DNA from 2 places in the uncultured Marivirga sp. genome. Region 1 is predicted to be linked to the other one. Evidence: riboswitches for the same ligand, from Rfam matches in the RefSeq annotation. Region 1 holds a riboswitch; the other holds the start of a gene.
The links. A riboswitch is a leader RNA that binds a small molecule or an ion and turns the genes downstream of it on or off. The one in region 1 is predicted to bind S-adenosylmethionine.
Positions count from the first base shown of each region.

Region 2: linked by a shared signal. The riboswitch ahead of metH (methionine synthase) and the one ahead of AAC601_RS10665 (O-acetylhomoserine aminocarboxypropyltransferase/cysteine synthase) in region 1 are both predicted to bind S-adenosylmethionine.

Region 1 covers NZ_CAXBEQ010000004.1:161,979-169,576, reverse strand. Annotated here, with positions in the region: gene AAC601_RS10680 (NAD(P)H-hydrate dehydratase) at 1-329, shown strand, start outside; gene AAC601_RS10675 (T9SS type A sorting domain-containing protein) at 374-739, shown strand; gene AAC601_RS10670 (lysoplasmalogenase) at 840-1,529, shown strand; SAM riboswitch class I at 1,658-1,750, shown strand; gene AAC601_RS10665 (O-acetylhomoserine aminocarboxypropyltransferase/cysteine synthase) at 2,104-3,432, shown strand; gene metX (homoserine O-acetyltransferase) at 3,407-4,435, shown strand; gene AAC601_RS10655 (homoserine dehydrogenase) at 4,422-5,615, shown strand; gene rimK (30S ribosomal protein S6--L-glutamate ligase) at 5,666-6,577, shown strand; gene clpX (ATP-dependent Clp protease ATP-binding subunit ClpX) at 6,715-7,598, opposite strand, start outside.
Region 2 covers NZ_CAXBEQ010000003.1:21,680-29,277, forward strand. Annotated here, with positions in the region: gene metF (methylenetetrahydrofolate reductase [NAD(P)H]) at 1-151, opposite strand, end outside; gene metH (methionine synthase) at 226-3,882, opposite strand; SAM riboswitch class I at 3,933-4,052, opposite strand; gene AAC601_RS07810 (DUF3307 domain-containing protein) at 4,128-4,844, opposite strand; gene AAC601_RS07815 (transcriptional regulator) at 4,841-5,440, opposite strand; gene AAC601_RS07820 (hypothetical protein) at 5,564-6,535, opposite strand; gene AAC601_RS07825 (DUF4221 family protein) at 6,486-7,598, opposite strand, start outside.

The DNA.
Region 1 (7,598 bases):
TGATGCAACTAAAGTCATTCTGTATGCATCATAAAGTTGTAGTAATATTAAAAGGCAAATATTCTGCAGTTTGCAACAGCAATGGAAATATCAGTTTCAATAGTACAGGAAATCCTGGAATGGCAAAAGGCGGAAGTGGCGATTTATTATGTGGGATTTTAGCGGGACTTGCACCACGCATTAAAAAACCATACGAAATAGCAAAGTTGGCAGTATTTTTGCACGGTCTAGCTGGTGACATTAGCCTTCAGGAATACGGAGAGAATTATATGACTCCTTCAACTATGGTATTGAATTTGAAAAATGCATTTAAATTAATTGAAAATTAAATCAACAGTAAAACTATAAGCGGCAATGGCCGTAAAAAACTAAAATGAAATTCTCTAAGAACATATTGCTTATCTTCTTTATCAGCTTTAGCATATCCTTTGCAAATGCTGAAAAAGATTCATTAAAAGAAAAAGCAGTTGATATCGAAATCATAAAGATATTGAAGGAAGCTGAGGTCTACCCTAACCCAGCAGAGGATTTCATTTACTTAAAAATTAATGAGGGTTCCATTACTTCAGAAATTAGTATTGAAGTAATGAGCATCATTGGCAATAAAATGAGCATCACTCACGAAAAGATTAATCCTGGTCTTTACAAGATTAACCTCAAAAACATCCCTAGTGGCCATTATTATGTGATGTTAACCGTTGATACCGACAAAAGCTTAAAAAAGTTCATAAAGAAATAAGACTTTTGCATTTCACATTTCCGTTGTTTAGCGTAATTTCTTCACATAAATCTCTTTTATAATAGCTTTTTAATAAGTACTTTTCGATAAACATTGTTAGATGAGCTTTAAAGCATATTTCTATTGGATAGTTGCAGTACTTGAAATAATCTCTTTGTCTTTTGAGGTTAACATCTTACACCAAATTTGTAAACCACTATTGATGATAGCTCTTTTGATTTATTTTTGGGATAAATCAGATAGTAGAAAAGATGAAAAATGGGTAAGTTTTGTCACTTTAGCATTAGCTTTTAGTTGGATCGGTGACATAATGCTGCTATTCGCTTTTAAACACTTTATGTTCTTTTTTGCTGGCATCTCAGCATTTTTAGTAGCTCATATCGCCTATATCATAGCCTACAGAAGAGCAACTTTTCAAGACAAGCTAAACTTTAGTTGGTCTTTTTTCCCAGTAATTGTAGTAGCTTATTTAGCTTTAATGGCATATTTGATTTTACCATACATAGATAGTGTAATCCAAGTCCCAATTACTCTTTATGCAATAGTTTTAGCATTAATGATAGTGGTGGCATGGTTTCGTAAAAATCAAACTACCGATGATAGCTTCCAATTAGTGGTATTGGGCGCAGCATTATTCACTATTTCCGACTCTGTTCTTGCCATCAATCGTTTTTCTCACACCATACCCTATGCTGGAGTTGCAGTAATGAGTACCTACATTATTGCTCAGTGGCTTATAGTAAACGGATTGTTAAAGCATAAGAAAACCCCAAGTGATAACACAATATAATCTTCTTAAAATTCATATAAAATCAATAGTTTATTCTGTAAAAAAATTATTTTTAAAATAAGTAATTTTTATTTGGAATGATGTTTGTTTATTTCAAAAAGCTTTTCCTACATTTGAATTATTAAATCAATTTATAACGAAGAGGTAAGAGACAGGCTCTATGATCCTCTGGCAACCTGATTCAAGGTGCCAAATCCTGCCCGATAAGGGAAATATAAATATGAAAGCATTACACAACTCAAGTCAAAGCGTTCAATTCGCAGTTCAACAATCAACTGGATTCAATTCTCGAATCAAGTTCAGTATTTCAATTAATCACAACGATATTTTTTTAGCTCCCATGCGAATGTGCATGTGCTGTAGTTGTTAATCAACAATTCAACTCTTTTGGATTCATCCCAATAATCTGAACTGGAAAGGGCTGTCCTTTTCGATCTAATTACTTTCTGGAAACATATATAATCCATTCAAAACCAATTAATTAAAATTTTTATTATCGCGTCCATCATGCTGATGGGCTTTATTATTTCTCAATTATTATTCTAAAAAATTATACATCTTAAATTTTAAAATTATGTCAACTACACAAAAATTCGAAACATTACAGTTACATGCAGGTCAGGAAATTGACCCAACAACCAATTCAAGAGCGGTGCCTATTTATCAAACCACAAGCTATGCTTTTAATAACTCAGACCATGGTGCCAATTTATTCGGTCTGAAAGAATTTGGCAATATCTATTCAAGAATCATGAACCCGACCAATGATGTTTTTGAGAAAAGAATTGCGGCTTTAGAAGGTGGGGTTGCAGCAGTTTCAGTTGCATCAGGACAAGCGGCACAATTTATTGCCTTGAATAATATCTTGGAAGCTGGCGATAATTTCATCACTACCAAATATTTATACGGAGGCACCTACAATCAATTCAAAGTATCCTTCAAGAGACTAGGTATAGAAGCACGATTTTCTCCTGATGAGGAAGTAGAATCTTATGAAGCATTGATTGATGAAAATACTAAAGCCATTTATTTGGAAACCATTGGTAACCCGACTTTCAATATCCCTGATTTCGAGACTATTTCCGCATTAGCTAAAAAGTATGACTTACCATTAATTGTAGATAATACATTTGGTGCGGGCGGTTATTTGTTCAGACCTATTGAACATGGTGCTAATGTGGTTGTAGAATCTGCAACCAAGTGGATTGGCGGTCATGGGACTTCAGTAGGCGGTGTATTAGTAGATGCAGGTAACTATAATTGGGGCAATGGTAAATTCCCGCAGTTTTCGGAGCCTTCGGAAGGCTATCACGGACTAAATTTCTGGGAAACTTTTGGAGAAGGAAACCCGCTGGGTCTACCCAATATTGCTTATGCCATCAGAGCAAGAGTAGAAGGTTTACGGGATTTTGGCCCAGCTTTAAGTCCATTCAACAGCTTCTTGTTGCTTCAAGGATTAGAAACGCTTTCACTAAGGGTACAAAGAACAGTCGATAACGCTTTAAAATTAGCTTATTGGTTAGAGAAACACCCTTTAGTGGACAAAGTGAATTACCCAGGATTAGAGAGCAGTAAATATTATCAACTGGCTAAAAAATATCTTCATAATGGCTATGGTGGAGTTTTATCATTTACCGTAAAAGGAGATAAAGAAGAAACAAAAGCCTTTGTGGATAATCTTAAATTAGTTAGCCATTTGGCAAATGTGGGAGATGCTAAAACATTGATTATTCAGCCATCAGCTACTACTCACCAACAATTATCTGATCAAGAGCAACTGTCAGCAGGTATTTCTCCTAACTTATTAAGAGTATCTGTTGGTATTGAGCATATTGACGATATCATTGCAGATTTTACTCAGTCATTTCAAAAAATACATGAAGAAAACTATGCCACAGCATAATTTACCTAATTCTTTTCAATTAGAAAGCGGTCAAAGCTTGCTCGGGGCTTCTCTTTATTATGAGATTCTAGGTGAAATTTCAGAAAATAAAGAAGTGGTTTGGGTTTGTCATGCTTTTACTGGAAGCGCCACCGTCAAAGATTGGTGGGCTTCACTTTTTGTTGAAAATGGTGGGTTTATAGATCTCAATCAGCATGTTGTAATATGTGCTAACTTATTGGGCTCGTGTTACGGAAGCACGGGGCCAGAATCGCTAAATCCTCATACTGCAGAAATTTACGGTGATGAGTTTCCCATAATTACCAACAGAGATGCAGTCAGAGCTTTTATAGAATTAAGGATAGCATTGAATATCCCTAAAATTCATTTCTTAATTGGAGGATCATTAGGTGGTCAGCAAGCGTTGGAATGGTCAATCATGGAACCCGAAGTAATTGTAAACCAGATTTTAGTAGCTTCAAATGCCAAACATTCTGCTTGGGGAATAGCCTTTAATGAATTACAAAGACAAGCTATTGAATTAGGGGAAAAGAGCGATGTTGAAGACCAACAAAAATCTCTTTCATTGGCGAGAAGCATAGCTATGCTAAGTTATAGAAGCTATTCGGACTTTGAACGTAACCAAAATGGAAAAGCTGAAAACGGTGATTGGAGAGTGTCTTCCTATTTAAAATATCAAGGAAAGAAATTCAATGGGAGATTTAGCATTAAAAGCTATAATATTCTATCCAAAATGATGGATTCTCATAATGTGGCAGACGGAAGAGGAGGTAAATTAGCTGAAGTACTGAAATCCGTCAAAGTCAAAACTTTATGCATAGGGATTGACAGTGATAATCTATTTCCACTTGATGAGCAAATATTTATCAGCGAGCATATTCCCAATGCAAAATTAGAGGTAATTAAATCGTCCAAAGGACATGATGCATTTCTAATAGAAGGAAACCTGATTTCTAAATTCATCAACAAACAATTAAGCAATACTTTATATGAAGAAACTTAAAGCGGGATTATTCGGATTAGGAGTAGTAGGCTCTGGAGTTTATACTATGCTAAAGCAAAATGAAAAATATGGCATTTCGATAGAGAAAATTGCCGTGAAGAACATTGATAAAGCAAGAGAAATAAATTTACCTGATGAAATTCTTACTTCAAAACCGGAGGAAATCTTAGAAAATAACGATGTAGATGTCATCATCGAATTAATTAACGAGCCTGAAGAGGCATTTGATATCGTTAAAAAGGCATTCGAAAAAGGAAAATCAGTAGTGAGTGCTAATAAAAAAATGGTAGCACTTCATCATCAAGAATTGTTGCAACTAAGCGAAAAGTATGGAGTCAAATTCTTTTACGAAGGTGCAGTATGCGGTAGCGTGCCAATTTTAAGATTGCTTGACCAACATTACAAGTCAGATTCAATAAAATCTGTAAAAGCCATCGCTAATGGGACTTGCAATTTTATTCTCTCAAAAATGACAGCTGAAAATCAGGATTACGACTCAGCATTGCAGGATGCCCAAGATTTGGGCTTCGCGGAATTAGATCCTTATTCGGATGTAAGTGGTGAGGACACCCGTTTTAAATTGGCCATTATGATTTATCATGCATTTGGAATTTTTGTACATCCCAATGCAATCTCTTTGGAGGGAATTAATTATTTGGATGAAACACTTGTGCAATTTGCTCAAAAGAATAAGTTAAAAATCAAATTAATTGGACAGGCTCAAAAGATCAATGGTGAAATAAAAGCTAAAGTAGAACCGCAATTGGTCAGTGAAAAGCAAGACTTCTATAACATTGAAAATGAATACAATGGAATATTAGTGGATGCTGAATTTACTGGAGAGCAGTTTGTAAAAGGTAAAGGAGCAGGAAGCTTTCCTACAGCATTAGCTGTTTTATCTAATTTAAAGGATTTGAAATATGACTTAGCAATAGCCAAGTCTTCAGTAAAAAAGGAATTTGAATATTCGTTTAATGCTGCAAAGGAGATTTACTTTATTGGTGGTTTTGAGAATGAATTATCAGGCCTAGATATATTGGAACAAGAAGAAAACTACTATTTAGTAAAAGCGGAATTTATACAGTTAGAGAAATTCAAACAGCAGCAACCCAATCTCTATTGGGTACAAATATCTCAAGATATTTACGATAAAATCAAAAAACATGAGGTTGTGATTTAGGTTAGCCATCTTTTTTAGTTTACTTTGGCTGTACAAAAAATGAAGTAAAAATGAAAATTGCAGTTCTATCAAGAAATCCAAACTTATACTCTACAAGAAGACTAATTGAAGCAATTGAGCAAAAAGGACATGAACCACTTCGTCTTGACCATATGCATTGCGACATAATCATGGATGAAGCAGGGCCATCTATATACTATCATGGTGAAAAATTAGAAAAAATTGATGCTATTATCCCTAGAATTGGGGCGTCAGTCACATTTTACGGAACTGCAGTTGTCCGTCAATTTGAAATGATGAAGACATTTAGCGCAGTGGATTCATTAGCCATAACTCGTTCAAGAGATAAGTTAAGAAGTTTGCAAATTCTATCTCGTTCGGGATTAGCCATGCCTCGCACTGCATTTACAAATCGATCCGAAAATGCTGGTGATTACATATTAGAGCATCTTGGAAAAGCTCCTGTCGTTTTAAAACTATTGGAAGGAACCCAAGGATTAGGTGTTGTTTTAGCAGAAACCAGAAAAGCAGCTGTTTCTGTAATAGAGGCTTTTGAAGGACTGAAAGCGCGGATCATCATGCAAGAATTTATAAAAGAAGCTGGAGGTGCAGATATCCGTGTTTTTGTAGTAGATGGAGAAGTTGTTGGAGCAATGAAACGTCAAGGAAAGGAAGGTGAATTTCGTTCTAATTTACACAGAGGGGGGTCTGCTAATGTCATTAAATTGAGCAGGTCTGAAAAAGCAGCAGCATTAAAAGCGGCTAAAGCAATGGGGCTAGCCATTGCGGGTGTTGATATGTTGCAGTCTTCCAGAGGGCCGTTAATATTGGAAGTAAATTCTTCTCCGGGTTTGGAAGGAATTGAAAAGGCTACTGGAAAAGATATTGCATTAAGAATTGTGGAGTATATAGAAAGGGGCTTGGATAAAAAACGACTACCAAAGGATAAGGTGAAAGCGTAAGTAAGAACCTAGACAGTAACTATTAATCCATCAACTTACCCAAAATTTCTTAAACATTTCAAAAAATAAAAGGGCCGTTTTCATGCGAAAACAGCCCCATTTTTGTCTAAATCCTAGACTCGTGGTTCTAAAGTCTATTACGCTACTCTAAGATTTTTATATTTCGACTTATCAAATTTTGAAGCTGCGTATTTTTTATCAATCAGAAGTTCGGTTCCAGATGATTCTCCATCAAATTCGAACATCGCATCGGTCATTATTACTTCGCAAATTGAACGTAATCCTCGCGCTCCTAATTTGAACTCCACTGCCTTATCCACAATGTAATCCAATGCTGAATCCTCAAATTTTAATTTAATACCTTCCATATCAAACAATTTAGAGTATTGCTTCACTAAAGCGTTTTTAGGCTCCGTTAAGATCGATTTCAATATATCTTTACTTAAAGGATCTAAATGAGTCAATACTGGCAATCGGCCAATCAACTCAGGTATCAATCCGAAATTTTTCAAATCCTGTGCAGTAATATATTGCAGGAGATTTTCCTTATCGATTTCTTCTTCTCTGGTTTCCGATTTAGCAAAGCCTAAGGGAGTAGTATTCAACCTCGAGGCTATTCCTCTGCTTATTCCATCAAAAGCGCCACCGCAAATGAAAAGGATGTTTTCAGTATCGACATTGATCATTTTCTGATCAGGGTGCTTTCTTCCACCTTGAGGTGGCACATTCACTGAAGTCCCTTCCAATAATTTCAACATGGCCTGTTGAACACCTTCACCGCTTACATCTCTGGTGATAGAAGGATTATCCGATTTACGGGCAATTTTATCTATCTCATCAATATAAACGATTCCTCTTTGGGCCGCTTCAACATTATAATCTGCAGATTGTAATAATCTGGTCAAAATACTTTCGACATCTTCACCCACGTAACCTGCTTCGGTTAAAACTGTAGCATCAGCAATACAAAAGGGAACTTGTAAAATTTTAGCCAAAGTTTTTGCTAAATAGGTCTTACCTG
Region 2 (7,598 bases), on a different contig from region 1:
GATAGGTGACGTCAATAAAAGGTGGCTTGAATTCCATTAGAGGTTCTATGTTCTCAAACAGTGCTTTAATGTTCTGTCCTTTTAAAGGAGGTAAAATCTCAAAAGAGAATACAGTCTTTTTTGCGTTTGCTATATGTTCAGTTACTTTCATATTCTAGATTTTAGATTCAAGAACCTAGAGTCTAGACGAAGTCTATGATCTAGTGTCTAGGTTCTAGGAACTTTTCAATAATTTAAATTAGGTCTCAGCCACCGTTCTATGTCTTCAAATGATTGGTTTTTACGTTTGGCAATATCTTCCACTTGGTCCTTTCCAATTTTCCCCAGACCGAAATACCGACTTTCGGGGTGTCCAAAGTAGAAACCACTAACGGAAGCCGTAGGCCACATAGCTAAATTTTCTGTTAAGCTGATTCCTGTGTTTTTTTCTACCTCAAGCAAATTGAATAAGGTGATTTTCTCCGTATGATCTGGGCATCCAGGATAACCAGGAGCCGGCCTAATGCCTTTGTATTGCTCTCGAATCAAGCCTTCATTATCTAGGGTTTCATCTTTAGCATAGCCCCAATACTCTGTCCTGACTTTTTTATGCAATAGTTCTGCAAAGGCTTCTGCCAATCTATCAGCCAAAGCTTTGGCCATAATGCTACTGTAATCATCATGGTCGGCTTCGTATTTGGCCGTCATTTTATCCAAGCCAATTCCAGTGGTCACTGCAAAACAGCCTACATAATCAGTGTAATTGGCTTCTGAAGGCGCAAGGAAATCAGAAAAGGCATAATTAGGATTTTTCTCACCCTTTTTATTTTGTTGTCTGAGGGTATGGAATTCAGTTAGCTTTTCAGTTTTTTTAGCATCAGCAAAAACTTCGATGCTATCATGATTCTTTGTATGCGCAGGATAGAGTCCGAAAATGGCATTTGCAGTTAGCTGTTTATTGTCTATGATATCTTGAAGCATTTGTTGAGCGTCATCAAATAGCTTTTGAGCTTCAACACCTTTCTCAGGATCATTCAGAATTTTTGGGTATCGCCCTTTCATTTCCCAGGTTTGGAAGAAAGGAGTCCAGTCAATGTATTCGGCTATTTCCTTTAAATCATAATCATGCAAAACCTCACTGCCGATTTTTTGAGGAGCATGAGGTTTATAGTTTTCCCAATCGGTTTGGTATTTATTGGCTCTAGCTTCTTCTATGCTAACATAATTCTTGGCTTCACTTCTTTTGCCATGACCAGCTTTTGCTTCTTCATATTCTTTTACTATCTCAGCATAAAAATCTTCTTTATCTTTCCCTAAAAGTTTGCCAGCTACTGTTACAGAGCGCGAAGCATCATTGACATGGATTACAGGGCCTGTATAATTAGGCTTTATTTTAACCGCAGTATGAATACGAGAGGTAGTGGCCCCACCAATCATAACTGGAGTTTTCAGTCCTCGTTTCTCCATCTCTTCCGCAACATAAATCATTTCATCCAATGAAGGTGTTATCAATCCGCTTAGTCCAATGATGTCGACTTGGTGTTTTTCCGCTTCTTCCAATATTTTTTGAAGAGGCACCATTACGCCCAAATCTATGATTTCATAATTATTACAGGCCAATACCACTGACACGATGTTTTTGCCAATGTCATGTACATCACCTTTTACCGTGGCCATTAAAATACGTCCGTTGCCACTTTTGGCTTTTGGGTCTTTTGCTGCTTCTATGTAAGGTAGCAGGTAGGCTACCGCCTTCTTCATTACCCTAGCGCTTTTCACGACTTGTGGGAGGAACATTTTTCCTGATCCGAAGAGATCACCCACTACATTCATTCCGTCCATTAAGGGCCCTTCGATAACATCGAGCGGACGCTCTGCCTGAAGTCTACATTCTTCTGTATCTTCTTCTATATATTCCGTGATACCTTTTATTAATGCATGTTCTAATCTTTTATTAACATGCAAATTCCTCCATTCCTGCATAGCTTTTTCAGCTTTTTCTCCGGGCTTAAGATTTTCAGCATAGGACATTAATCTTTCTGTAGCATCAGCTCTTCTATTGAAAAGCAAATCCTCAACGTAATCCAATAGTTCTTTATCTATTTCATCATAAACCTCCAGCATGCCAGGATTAACAATTCCCATATCTAGTCCAGCTTTTATCGCGTGATACAAAAATGCTGAATGCATGGCTTCTCTTACCACATTGTTACCTCTAAAAGAAAATGAAATATTACTGACTCCACCACTGGTTTTTGCATTAGGTAGGTTTTCTTTTATCCATTTCACAGCTTCGATGAAGTCTACTGCATAGTTATTATGCTCTTCCATCCCCGTTCCGATGGTCAGAATATTTGGATCGAAGATGATGTCTTCAGCTGGAAACTGAGCTTCATTTACTAATAAATCATAACAGCGCTTGCAAACCTCGACTTTTCTATCAAATGTATCCGCTTGACCAGTTTCATCGAAGGCCATTACAACTACAGCTGCACCGTAACTCTTAATTTTTTTGGCTTTGGCTATTAAATCTTCTTCGCCTTCTTTCAGACTAATAGAATTAACAATTCCTTTTCCTTGTAGGCATTTTAAACCAGCCTCAATCACTTCCCACTTAGAAGAATCGATCATAAATGGAAGTCGTGCTATATCAGGTTCTGAGGCAATAAGATTGACAAAGTTCGGCAAGACATTTACTGCATCCAGCATACCGTCATCCATATTGATGTCTATTATCTGAGCGCCTCCTTCCACTTGATCAATAGCGATATCCACTGCCTCTTCAAATTTTTCTTCACGAATTAATCGAGCAAATTTCTTCGATCCGGATACATTGGTCCTTTCTCCGATATTGACAAAATTTAGTTCAGGCGTGATGGACAATGGCTCTAGTCCACTAAGTCGCATCAATTTCTGTTGAGGTGCTATTTTATGCGGTTTAGATTGAGCAGCATAATCAGCAATGGCTTTAATATGTTCTGGCTGAGTACCACAACAACCTCCAATGATATTTACCAAACCTTCATCGAAATAGCTTTTAATAATACTGCTCATTTGGCTTGGACTTTCGTCATATTCTCCAAATTCATTAGGTAGGCCCGCGTTAGGGTGACAAGAAATGGCAACATCCGAAATTCTAGCCAATTGTTGCAAATAGACTTTTAGCTGGTCTGCACCTAATGCGCAGTTAAAACCTACACTTAGCAAAGGGAAATGACGAATACTGTTCCAGAATGCTCCTACAGTCTGACCGGAAAGCGTTCTCCCACTAGCATCGGTAATGGTGCCAGAAACCATAACTGGAATATCAATACCTTTTTCATCATTGAGTTCTTGAATTGCCATCAATGCAGCCTTACAATTCAGGGTATCAAAAACAGTTTCCACCAAAAATATATCGACTCCACCAACAGCCAAGGCTTCGGCTTGTTGTTTATAAGCAATCTTTAATTCATCAAAAGAAATAGCCCTGAAACCCGGACGATTTACATCCGGTGATAGGGACGCAGTTCTATTGGTTGGTCCAATCGAACCTGCTACAAATCTTGGTTTATCGGAATATTCCTCGGTTGCTTCTTTGGCAATTTTTGCTGACTGCTCATTGAGTTCCCAAACCAAATCCTGCATATCATAGTCTGCCATTGCAATGGTAGTGCCACTAAAGGTATTGGTTTCGATGATGTCAGCACCAGCATTTAAGTAAGCTCTATGAATATCCTTGATGATGTCAGGCTGTGTAAGGGACAACAGGTCATTATTACCTTTTAAATCAGAGGGGTAATCAGCAAAACGTTCTCCTCGGTAATCAGCTTCCGTGAGTTTATAGTTTTGAATCATGGTGCCCATTGCACCATCCAACACTAAAATTCTGTCTTTTAAAATATCTTTTGAAAATCGACTCATTCTGAATATTTATCATTTTTATATCCAGAAAGTGCCGTGAGAAAGGCTGTTTCTTATCTTTACCAGACTATCCGCCTGGATGGGAGTTAGCACCTTTTCCTTTTGCAAATGCATTGGAAGGGTTGCTAAGACTTCAAAGGGCCCAATCCCTCAGTCTTTCTGGATAAGTGAATCAAAGTAAAGCATAAAAAGCGAAATGGAAAAGTGATTGTTAAGAATTTTGTTTAATTGTCTATTGTTGATATTCAGATAAGGGTAAGCATGTTTTTGTAAACAAAGCCTACCAAAATAGCAAGACCAAAACTTAATAATGTGCCAATTAAAATGTATTCTGTAAGTTTTCGGTCCTTGGCTCTTGATAAATCACCGAAGCGAAATACTGATTTTGCGGCAATAAGAAAACCGATTGCTTGCCATTCTGCCATCAACACAAAACTGAAAACAAATAACCTTTCTAACATGCCGATGTATTTTCCTGCTTTTGATAATGAATCAGAATCAGAGTCTTCTGGCAAATCCCATTTTGACATTATGACTTTTATCAAAACCGCAACTCCGTAGGTGATCAGCAGAATATTTAGTAATAAAAACAGTACATTATTAGAAAGCTCAAAATTGAAATTGATCAGTTCAGGATAATAAAACGATCCTAAACCAATGATCACTGATAAATGAGCTATTTGGTCTAAGGCAAACAGGAATCTGCTGTTAATACTTTTTTCAAGATTGATTTTGATGATATCAATCAAATAATGACTGATAGGAATTATCAAGAAAGCCAACCAATATCGGGAATCCAGTTGCAATAGAATCAACAAAGCAGCTGCATGGATGATTATATGGAAATAAAGAAATTTTGATTTCGCTTTCTTTTGTTGCTTGTCTATTATCCAATGGTCTGGTTGAAACACAAAATCACCTAGTACGTGGGCCACTAAGGTTTTGAGGAGAAATGAAATCATAGAAGTTGGGTTTGTTGTTCATAGTATGTGATGAGTTGGTTTAATTCATCAAAGCCAGCTCTCTTCAAGGCTACACTGATATTTCCTTGTTTTTTATTTAGTTCTTCTGCTATTTCCTGTTGGTTTTTACTGGGGTTTTCAAATACCGTTTTGATGATATTCGCCTCTGTCGGAGTCCATTTGTTCCCCGTTAACAAGTAAAGTGCTATCATTAAATTTAAAGTATTGTCCCATTCTGAATCGAAACTTCTAATCATTAGATTTGCCTTTCTAAGGCTTTCAAAGCATTTTCCAGAATTTTGATAGGCCTCTCCATTAGATTCACTTATTTTTTGAGATTTATGCATTTCTCTACCAATTCCAATTGCCATCCGCACATCTTTACCTTTGATTTGTTTTATGGAAGCTTTGAGGTAAAATGCAGTATATAGTACTTTTTCGATACTTACTCTAAGTTGAAAACTATCACCTCTAAAAATCTCCCAATCTTTAGGTGATCCACCAAATTGATTTAAGCCTATCTTAAGCTGTTTTAGCCATTCTTGATTTTTACTGTGTGAAGAATTGATAATGTCTCCAGTTATTACTGCTATCATACTATCAAATATACAAAATTATATGACAATTATGGTATATTTAATATTATATGATATATGGCATATATTTTTAATTATATGATTTATATAATATTGAAGGGTAATAGGAAAAGTGGCACTACCTCAATTATTATTCTCTATTGTAACCTCATCAAGTTTTATAACCTCAACACTAGAATTTGAAGTTTGATCTAAGCCTATATAATAAAAGCAAATATCCCCCTCTTCGTCTTTTTCTCGATAAAATGCTCTTGATTTATTGATGCTTGAAATATGATGCTCCGTGGATAAAATAAATTGCAGCTCGTTGGATTTTAAGTTATAGGAGTAGACTTCATTTACCTCTTTCTTTCGATTTCGTACTAGATAAAAACCATCATTGGCATTATCTACAATAGCATACCAAATCTCCTTATTTTTGTCTTCAATTTCAGGGAATCTTTTAATTTCAGTTTGTTCATTTTTTAAATCATGAATGATGAGAGCGTTGGCTTCGGAATGATTAATAATTAGTTTATTGTCGCTAACATAATAGTCGGCTAAATGACTCATTCCTTGATAGTACCTTGCTTTCAATGGAAGTGGTTCATTCAAAATTAAAAGTTGTGAGTCTACTTTATGGATTAGTGCAAATTGATAAATACTGTGTTTCCTTGGAGCATTGGTATTAGGGGTTATCCCAACCACATAATCTGCAATAGGTATCTTCATTCCCGTTTCATACTCTTCAATAAAAAATACAGATGGAATTTCTTCCAGCATTGAAAACTTGTTGTTCTTAATCTGAACTCCCAACCCATGAGCTCCTAAGGCTACTGAAAAGGTGGAATCAGAAGTAACGACAACACCCATTACAGGCCCCCATTCTTTTTTCATTTTAAGTGTATCATCAATTAAACCGTTTCGATTGGATAATAATAGGGAGCTTGCTTTGTTGGGTCTAATGATTACTTTATCATCGATAGGAATTATATTTCCCATATCTGCATTTGCTCTGCAAAAGAAAAGATTTCCGTTGTTGACAGTCTGCGCATTACTTGGAAAATTATTGCAAATTATCAATGCTAATATGATTAAACTCAAGATAGTCTTCATGGTTCTCTGGGTTAAAGGGGTTGTCAGTATTGATTAATAGACCTTTTTCAGTTGGAATTATAACTGAAGGATTGATTTTGTTTTTTGGCAATTCTAATGTTGCTACGAGTTTTCCATTCAAATCGAAAAATAGTAAATCGAATTTTGAACGATAATAGACAGACTCTCTATCCTCATTTTCTCCAATTTCTATTGAGCGTTTGAATAGTCTAATTAATTTCTTTCGGTATGGATCATAGATTATTTTACTCAATTGCGAATTTCCAATTAAGGAGTAAAAATTTGAAGCATAGTCATTGATGTCAATGCTAACTGGCACTGCTAGTTTCGATTGTGAGATTTCAAGTTTAATTTTTTCAGTTTGACCTTCTTTAATGCTTGTTACCTCAGGACTCATCATGAATCCTACAAACATTTTATTATTATAATGATGGAGAATAGGACTTTCACTCCATGGAAACCATTTTCCATTTCTAAAATTCTCTTTGAATATTTTAGGGAAGTCAACAGACGAGATTGGTGTTATTGCTCCAGTCCTTAAATGCAAGTAGCTTAAAAACTCATTTTCAATAAAATCTTGTTCATCAGGGTAAAATGATTGCGTGGAAAAGCTGTGGAAGTACAATCTGTCATCGATAAGAAATGGAGCTGAATTGGCCGACCATCCAGCGCCTATTTCCATATCTTCAATTTCCCACTTCTGTTTTATTACTTTGCTAGTATCGGTCAAGTAGAAAGTAAGCGGGAAAGCTTCATTATGGAAAAATATGGAATCGAAATTATGTACATGAAAATTGACCAAACCATCAAAAGCATTAGGACCTTCCATCGGGAAATTAATAATCTTTTCGACTCTTTCACTTGTTAAATTGATAATTTCTAAAGCTTGAGGTTTCTGCTGCGATTGGTAGTCTATAAAGCGAAAAAGATAGTCTGTTCCTTCAATATTTTTACATTGAGTGGTTGAAATCATCTCGCGCATTGCAAAGTTTAGCTGTATTTTTTTCTTCTCAATTGTAGTAAAATCAATTTCTTGACCATCTTTCTCATCACATGAAGTGAA